Regions from separate parts of the Brachybacterium atlanticum genome, predicted to be linked through region 1. Evidence: riboswitches for the same ligand, from Rfam matches in the RefSeq annotation. Region 1 holds a riboswitch; each other region holds the start of a gene.
What was found. Region 1 has a riboswitch for thiamine pyrophosphate ahead of L3K22_RS06015 (YkoF family thiamine/hydroxymethylpyrimidine-binding protein). Riboswitches for the same ligand answer to the same signal wherever they lie in the genome.

Region 1 (2,250 bases):
TCGTCCTGTCCGCCGGGGACGGGCCGCGGCTCGGCATCACCGGCGACTCCCTCGAGCCGGTCCCCGAGTTCCACGGCATCGACGTCCTCGCCTTCGCCGTCACGGCGCCCTGGTCGAAGATGTCCGAGACCATCGAGTTCCTCCGCGCCGTCGGCCCGCGACTCGCCCTGCCCGTCCACGACGCGGTCGCGAGCGACCTCGGACGACCGATCTACCTGCGCCAGGTCACGAACCTCGCCCCCGAGGGCACCGAGGTGCGGGACTGGCCGGAGGACGGCGTCGTCGAGATCGCCCGGAGCTGAGGCGCCATGTCGCACCGGGCCGAGAGCGAGCGCCGCCTCGGGGAGGCGCTCGCGGCGACCGACCGGCGACGGTTCCTCCCCGAGGAGCTGCGGCGGCTCGCCCGCGAGGATCGGCCCCTGCCGATCGGCCACGGCCAGACGAACTCCCAGCCCACGACGGTGCGGAACATGCTCATCCTCCTCGACGTGCGACCGGGGCAGCGAGTGCTCGACCTCGGCTCGGGATCGGGGTGGACGACGGCGCTGCTGGCCCGGCTGTGCGGACCGGAGGGGAGGGTGATCGGCGTCGAGCGGCGCGCCGAGCTGATCGGTCCGGCCCGGGCCGCGCTCGCCGGGACAGCGGACGCGGGGACGGCGGATGCCGAGATCCGTCTCGCGCACCCCGGCGTGCTCGGCGCGCCGCAGGACGCGCCGTACGACCGGATCCTCGTCTCCGCGCAGGCCGACGCCGTGCCGGAGAGCCTCGTCGCGCAGCTCGCGGACGGCGGCGTGATGGTGATCCCCGTGCGCGAGCGGATGCTGCGCCTGGAGCGTCACGGCGAGGGGGTCACCGTGAGCGAGCACGGCGCCTATCTCTTCGTCCCCCTCGTCGAGGATCCGCCGACGACCCGCTGACAGCAGCGCTGGACACGAGGGGCGTGCGCCGGGCGGGACCGGTAGGGTGTGGGGCGTGCACGGGAGTCCGGTAGGCCGGGCTGAGAGGGAGTACTCGAACTCCGACCGTAGAACCTGATCCGGATCATGCCGGCGCAGGGAGCTCCGCCGAGCGATCGTCGCCGCGCGCCCGTGCCCGTACGAAAGGCATGGACCGTGACCTCATCGCCCGCCCGCACCTCCTCCGCGACCGAGGACGTCGCCTGGACGCCCGGCGTGTCCGCCGAGTCTGCCGCAGCCGTCGACGACCCGACCGCGACCCCGCTCGGCTTCGGCGTCGGCGCCCGCGTCACCGCCGCCGTGATGAGCGAGGACTACGCCAGGATCCTCACCGATGCGCTCTCCCGGCTGGACCTCACCGGCCTCGTGCACGAGACCGGGGACGTCTCGACCTATCTCGGCGGCCACGAGACCCACCTCCAGCGCGCCCTGATCGACCTGGCCGAGGCCCTCGCCCGCACCGGTCACCACGCGACCCTCTCCGTGCTCCTCTCGCGCGGCTGCCCCGGCGAGGTGGCCTGCGAGCTGCCCGGCGGCGCGGGCCCCCGCGCGACCGAGGTGCCGCAGCCGCGCCGCACCGGTCGCTTCGCGAGCGCCGAGTGGGCCCTGTACCCGCTGGCCGACGAGGTCGCCGTCGACGGCACCGCCCCCGATCACATGCGCGACATCTACGCCGCGATCGAGCATGCGAAGGACCTCGGCACCTTCCGCGGCTCCGAGCACTTCGTCACCCGGCTCGAGGGCGACGCCGGCGACGTGATCGCGACCGCGCTCGCCGGCTGGCTGCTCGTCGGCCGCGGCGTCCAGCACGTCACCAGCCACCTCACCCTCTCGCTGAACAGCCCCTCGCACGAGGTGCGGGAGCTCGCGGCGGGCGCCGACGCACCGGGCGGCGACGACGAGGGCCGGGAGGATGCGCGATGACCGAGGAGCACGGCACCGCCGCGCCCGCGCACGAGTCCGCCGCTCCCGACGCGGCGCCCGCCGACGTCGGCGCGACCGCCTCTGCCGGCACGTCCCGTCGCCGCACCCCGCTGAGCCTGCGCGAGCTCGTGCTCGTGGTGGTGCTCGGCGTCGTGTTCGGGTTCCTGTACTGGGTGTTCGTGCAGGCCTGGAACGGCCTGGCGATCGCGATGGGCCCGGCCGGGGACCTCGCCCAGCACCTCGTGTTCGGCTCCTGGCTGCTGGTGGCGCCGATCGCGATCGCGATCCTGCGCCGCCCGGGCGTGGGGATCCTCGCCGAGATGCTCGCCGCGATCATCGAGGTGGTCTTCCTCGGCAGCCCCGTCGGCCC
Region 2 (2,250 bases), on a different contig from region 1:
TCGGTCCACGGGCCGACGGGCGGGACGGAGGCGGCGGGGCCGTCGGCCGTGACCAGGGCGGCGAGCTGCGCCGGTTGCTCCCACCGCTCCGGCACCGCGCCCGCTGCCACCCACGGTGCGGCCGATCCCGCCGCCGCGAGGCGCCGTGCCCGGTGCGCATGGTCGACGGGACCGTTCCCGCTCCCGACCTGCAGTGCCGCGCCGTGCGCGATCGCCTCGTGCAGCCAGTCGGTGACCCAGGCGAGCGCCGTGCCCGGGTCCTCGCCGGCGCCGAGCCGGGTCGCGAGCGCCGCCGCGAGGGAGCAGCCGGTGCCGTGCGTGCTCGTCGTGTCGACCCGCGTGGAGTGCACCCGGTGGCGGGTCCCGTCGGCCCCGATCCAGGTGTTGGTGACCGCACGGCTGTCGAGGTGGCCGGTCTTCACCACGACCGCGACGCCGGTCGCCTCCGACCAGCGGGCGGCCTGGGCGAGGGCCTCGTCCTCGTCGTGCGCGCGGGGCTCGCCGGTCAGGACGGCGAGCTCGTCGATGTTCGGGGTGACCACGGTGGCGAGGGAGCAGAAGCGGATCATCGCCTGCTCCGCCTCGGGCTCCAGCAGTCTGTCGCCGCTGGTCGCGACCATCACCGGGTCGACCACGAGCACCCGCGGCGGATGGGCGGAGAGCCAGGTCCGGACGGCCTGGGTGATCTCGGCGGTGCCGAGCATGCCGGTCTTGACCGCCTCGAGCTCGACGTCGTCGGAGACCGCGCGGAGCTGCGCGGCGAGGAACTGCGCGGGAGGGACGTGGATGTCGCTCACGCCGTGGGTGTTCTGCGCGACGACCGCAGTCACCGCCGCCATGCCGAAGCCGCCCGCGGCGGTGATCGACTTGAGGTCCGCCGCGGTGCCGGCGCCTCCCGTCGGGTCCGTGCCCGCGATCGAGAGCACGCGCGGGGCCGACGGTGCGGGGCGGTCGGGTGCGAGTCGACCCGGCACGGCGACGCGGGGGAGGGCAGCGGGAAAAAGGGTGCAAGGATCCGAGCTCATGCGGACATCCCTTCGCTAGTACGAACTAGATCAGGTTCCACGGGTGTGATCTCAGCGCCTCGGGCGCACCCCGTGTCCAGTGGCCGAGTGTAGGCCAGGCCGTGGTGGAGCGGGCGCGGCGTTCCGTGGGGGAGTGCTCGGGGGTGTGTCGGTGCGCGGCCCGCCTCCGGCATCTGCGCCCCTGCGCGCCACAGCCCGGACGCTGGAAACCGCGCCCTCTACCGCAGGGGTCCGACAGACGAAGCAGGCCCCTCGAAAACCGGTGGACGACATTGTGGAAAAAGTGGGTGTGTGGAGGGGGTGTGGATCGAGAGCTGCATAGCGCTCCATATCTGCCACTCGATGAGAAAGTTATCCACATATTCCGCGGAGGTCTTTCTTCTGTCGGTTTCCGCGCGTAGTGTGAAGGCGTCGGATCGAAAGAGGCGGTGCATCGACGCATCGCCGGAACGAGCGGGGAGGAGGGGCCGATGAGTATCACGCAGCCGGAGTGTTCGCCGGGCGATGAAGCCGCCGAGGCAGCGCCCAGCACCGCCCTGCCCGAGGGTGCGGGTGTCACCGTGCCGGCCACCTCGGACTCCCTGATCGCGTCGCTGCCTGCTCGTCTCCGCCGCGTCACCGCACGTCGGGCCCGTACTCGAGAGGCGCTTCCTGACCTCGGCGGCTGCTCCGACGACCCCGCCCTGAGCGAGGCCGCGCAGCGTGTGTGGGACGCGGAGCGAGCCTCCGCCCTTGCGCTCGCCGCGCAGTACCGCGCCCTCGCCGCCCTGCACGAGTTCGAGGGCGAGTACGAGGACACCTGCGAGCTCGACGAGGTCGAGACGCTCCGCGCCGCGCTCGGCCTCCGGGTTACCCGAAGCGCCGCGAGCTGGCGGCTGCGCGACGCCTACCAGGCCGTGCATCATTTCCCGCGCACCCTCGAGAACCTCGAATCCGGGAGAATGCCGTCCGCATGGTTCCAGCGAATGCTGAAGACCTCGCAGAAGCTCTCCGAATCCTCCAGGAGGGATCTCGATGCCGTGATCTCGACGTGGTCCTCGGATATCACTCCGGAACGATTCTTCACGCTGCTGCGCGCCCTCATCGAGCATCTCGCCGAGCGGGAGAACCGCCCCGACCCCGTGGCCGCACTCGAGCGCACCGTCGAGCTGCTGCCCGGCGCGGAGGCCGGCACCGGGACCCTGAGGATCACGGGCCCGATCCCCGAGATCCTCGCCCGGTGGAA
Region 3 (2,250 bases), on a different contig from region 1:
GACCGGCCGCTTCCTACCTATGACCACCACCATCAACGCCTCCCGCATCCTCGAGGCCGGCCGCGCCCTGCTCGGCGTCAGCCACGAGGAGATGGCCGAGCTGGCGCTCGCCTCCGAGCCCGGCGCGCGCGGCGTGACCCTGCTGCCCTACTTCGACGGGGAGCGCACCCCGAACCGGCCCCACGCCCGCGCGACCCTGGCTGGCATGAGCAGCTCCACCACCCGCGAGGACGTGGCCCGCGCCTACGTCGAGGCCCTGCTGTGCTCGCTCGCCGACGGCATCACCTCCCTCGAGGAGCGCACCGGCACGGACGCGCGCCGCATCACCCTGATCGGCGGCGGCGCCCGCTCCCGCGCCGTCCAGCAGCTCGCGCCCGCGATCTTCGGCCGCGAGGTCACGATCGCGCCCGACGGGGAGTACGTCGCCCTCGGCGCCGCCCGTCAGGCCGCCTGGGCGCTCGCCGGCACCGACGAGCCGCCGGCCTGGGAGATCAGCGGCTCGCGGATCGTCGCGGCCGACGCGACGCCGCAGGTGCTCGAGGCGTACCGGGAGCTGAAGGAGCACACCGCGGACTGGAGCTGACGGCGCGAAGGCGTTCCCGCGGGAACGCCCCCGAGGCGACGTGGCAGGGTGTCAGACGGCCTCGACGGTGACGAGCCCCTGCACCTGGAAGTTACGTCCGGACGGTCGCGGACGGAAGAGAGCTGGGCCCGCCGATCGGGCTGGGGAGTCCGAGTGCTGCGTCTGGACCGTCACCCGTCTGGTGAGGCGGTCCAGATGCAGCACTCGGTGCGCAGGAGCGGACGAGGGGCGGCCGCGGGGCGGAGGAGGGTGGACGCAGCGGGGCGGGCCCACTGCGGCGCGGCGAGACGGAGACCGCCCCACCGTACGGCCATGGCTACACTCGGTGCTCGACACGGGGTGCCCCACCAGGGGCTGAGAGCACACCCGGAGAACCTGATCGAGTTCATGCTCGCGGAGGGATGTCGTCGATGCGCTGTGCGCTGTCGCCCTGCAGGCCACGGTCCTGCGGGCCAGGGCCGTGCTGGTCGCGGACCGGCACGCCGCCGCCCTGCACGCCGTCATCCGCTCTCCCGGCCCCCGTGTCGCCCCCGCGCAGCGCCGCGCCCCGATGCGGCCCTGCTCCGACCGCGACGCGTCCCTCCCGCTCGGCGGCGGGCGTGCTCGCATGCCCTGAAAGGACCGCACGACCATGACACCCTCCACCCCGACCACCCCCGCCTCCCGTCCCGCTCCCTCGCTCTCCGAGCAGGTCGTGCTCGTCACCGGGGGCGCCCGCGGTCTCGGCCGGGCCCTCACCGAGGCGTTCCTCCGCGAGGGAGCCAGGGTCGTCGTCGACCACCTCACCAGCGAGGCCGCCGCCCGGGAGATCGCCGACGCGCACCCCGGCCGGGCGATCGCCGTGCGCGCCGACGTGCGCGAGCGCGACCAGGTCGAGGCCCTGTTCGCCCGGGCCGAGGCCGAGTTCGGCGACCCCGTCGACACCGTCGTGAACAACGCCCTGGCCGGCTTCTCCTTCGACGGGGACGCCCGCGCGAAGGCGCACGAGATCGGCTACGAGGCCTTCGCGGGACAGTTCTCCGGCGCCGTGCAGGGCGCGCTGCACACCATCCAGTCCGCCCTGCCCGGCTTCGACCGCGCCGGCTCGGGACGCGTCGTCAACATCGGCACCAACCTCCTCCAGCACCCCGTCGTGCCCTACCACGACTACACCGCGGCGAAGGCGGCGCTGCTGGCCCTGACCCGCACCTTCGCCGCCGACCTCGGCCCCCGCGGCATCACGGTGAACATGGTCAGCGGCGGCCTGCTGCGCACCACCGACGCGAGCTCCGCGACCCCGGAGGCGGTGTTCGACGCGATCGCCGCGAGCACCCCGCTGCGCTCGGTGACCACTCCCGCCGAGCTCGCCGACGCCGCGCTCCTCCTCGCCTCGCCCTGGGCGCGGGCGATCACCGGGCAGAACCTCGTCGTCGACGGCGGGCTGGTGATGGACTGATGGCAACCCACGGCCACGCCCATGCCTCCGTGACCGGCGCCGCCCGCCGCCCGGTGCGACTGAACCTGTTCGCCCATGCCTGCGGCCACCACTCCGCGGCCTGGCGTGCGCCCGGCTCCTCGGTGGAGCGCCTCGCGGACATCACGTACTGGGAGGAGCTCGCCCGGATCGCGGAGCGGGGCCGGCTCGATGCGGTCTTCCTCGCCGACGGCCAGTCGATCGGCACGGCCGG

Region 2: it holds a riboswitch for thiamine pyrophosphate, as region 1 does, so the genes downstream of both, L3K22_RS10690 (bifunctional hydroxymethylpyrimidine kinase/phosphomethylpyrimidine kinase) here and L3K22_RS06015 (YkoF family thiamine/hydroxymethylpyrimidine-binding protein) in region 1, are expected to answer to the same signal.
Region 3: it holds a riboswitch for thiamine pyrophosphate, as region 1 does, so the genes downstream of both, L3K22_RS02185 (3-oxoacyl-ACP reductase) here and L3K22_RS06015 (YkoF family thiamine/hydroxymethylpyrimidine-binding protein) in region 1, are expected to answer to the same signal.

What each region holds. Positions count from the first base shown of each region.
Region 1 is NZ_JAKJJW010000008.1:107,406-109,655, forward strand. It holds gene L3K22_RS06005 (MBL fold metallo-hydrolase) at 1-302, shown strand, start outside; gene L3K22_RS06010 (protein-L-isoaspartate O-methyltransferase family protein) at 309-917, shown strand; TPP riboswitch at 967-1,075, shown strand; gene L3K22_RS06015 (YkoF family thiamine/hydroxymethylpyrimidine-binding protein) at 1,113-1,880, shown strand; gene L3K22_RS06020 (ECF transporter S component) at 1,877-2,250, shown strand, end outside.
Region 2 is NZ_JAKJJW010000019.1:59,192-61,441, forward strand. It holds gene L3K22_RS10690 (bifunctional hydroxymethylpyrimidine kinase/phosphomethylpyrimidine kinase) at 1-1,025, opposite strand, end outside; TPP riboswitch at 1,016-1,108, opposite strand; gene L3K22_RS10695 (HNH endonuclease signature motif containing protein) at 1,496-2,250, shown strand, end outside.
Region 3 is NZ_JAKJJW010000003.1:51,179-53,428, forward strand. It holds gene xylB (xylulokinase) at 1-583, shown strand, start outside; TPP riboswitch at 909-1,002, shown strand; gene L3K22_RS02185 (3-oxoacyl-ACP reductase) at 1,215-2,018, shown strand; gene L3K22_RS02190 (LLM class flavin-dependent oxidoreductase) at 2,018-2,250, shown strand, end outside.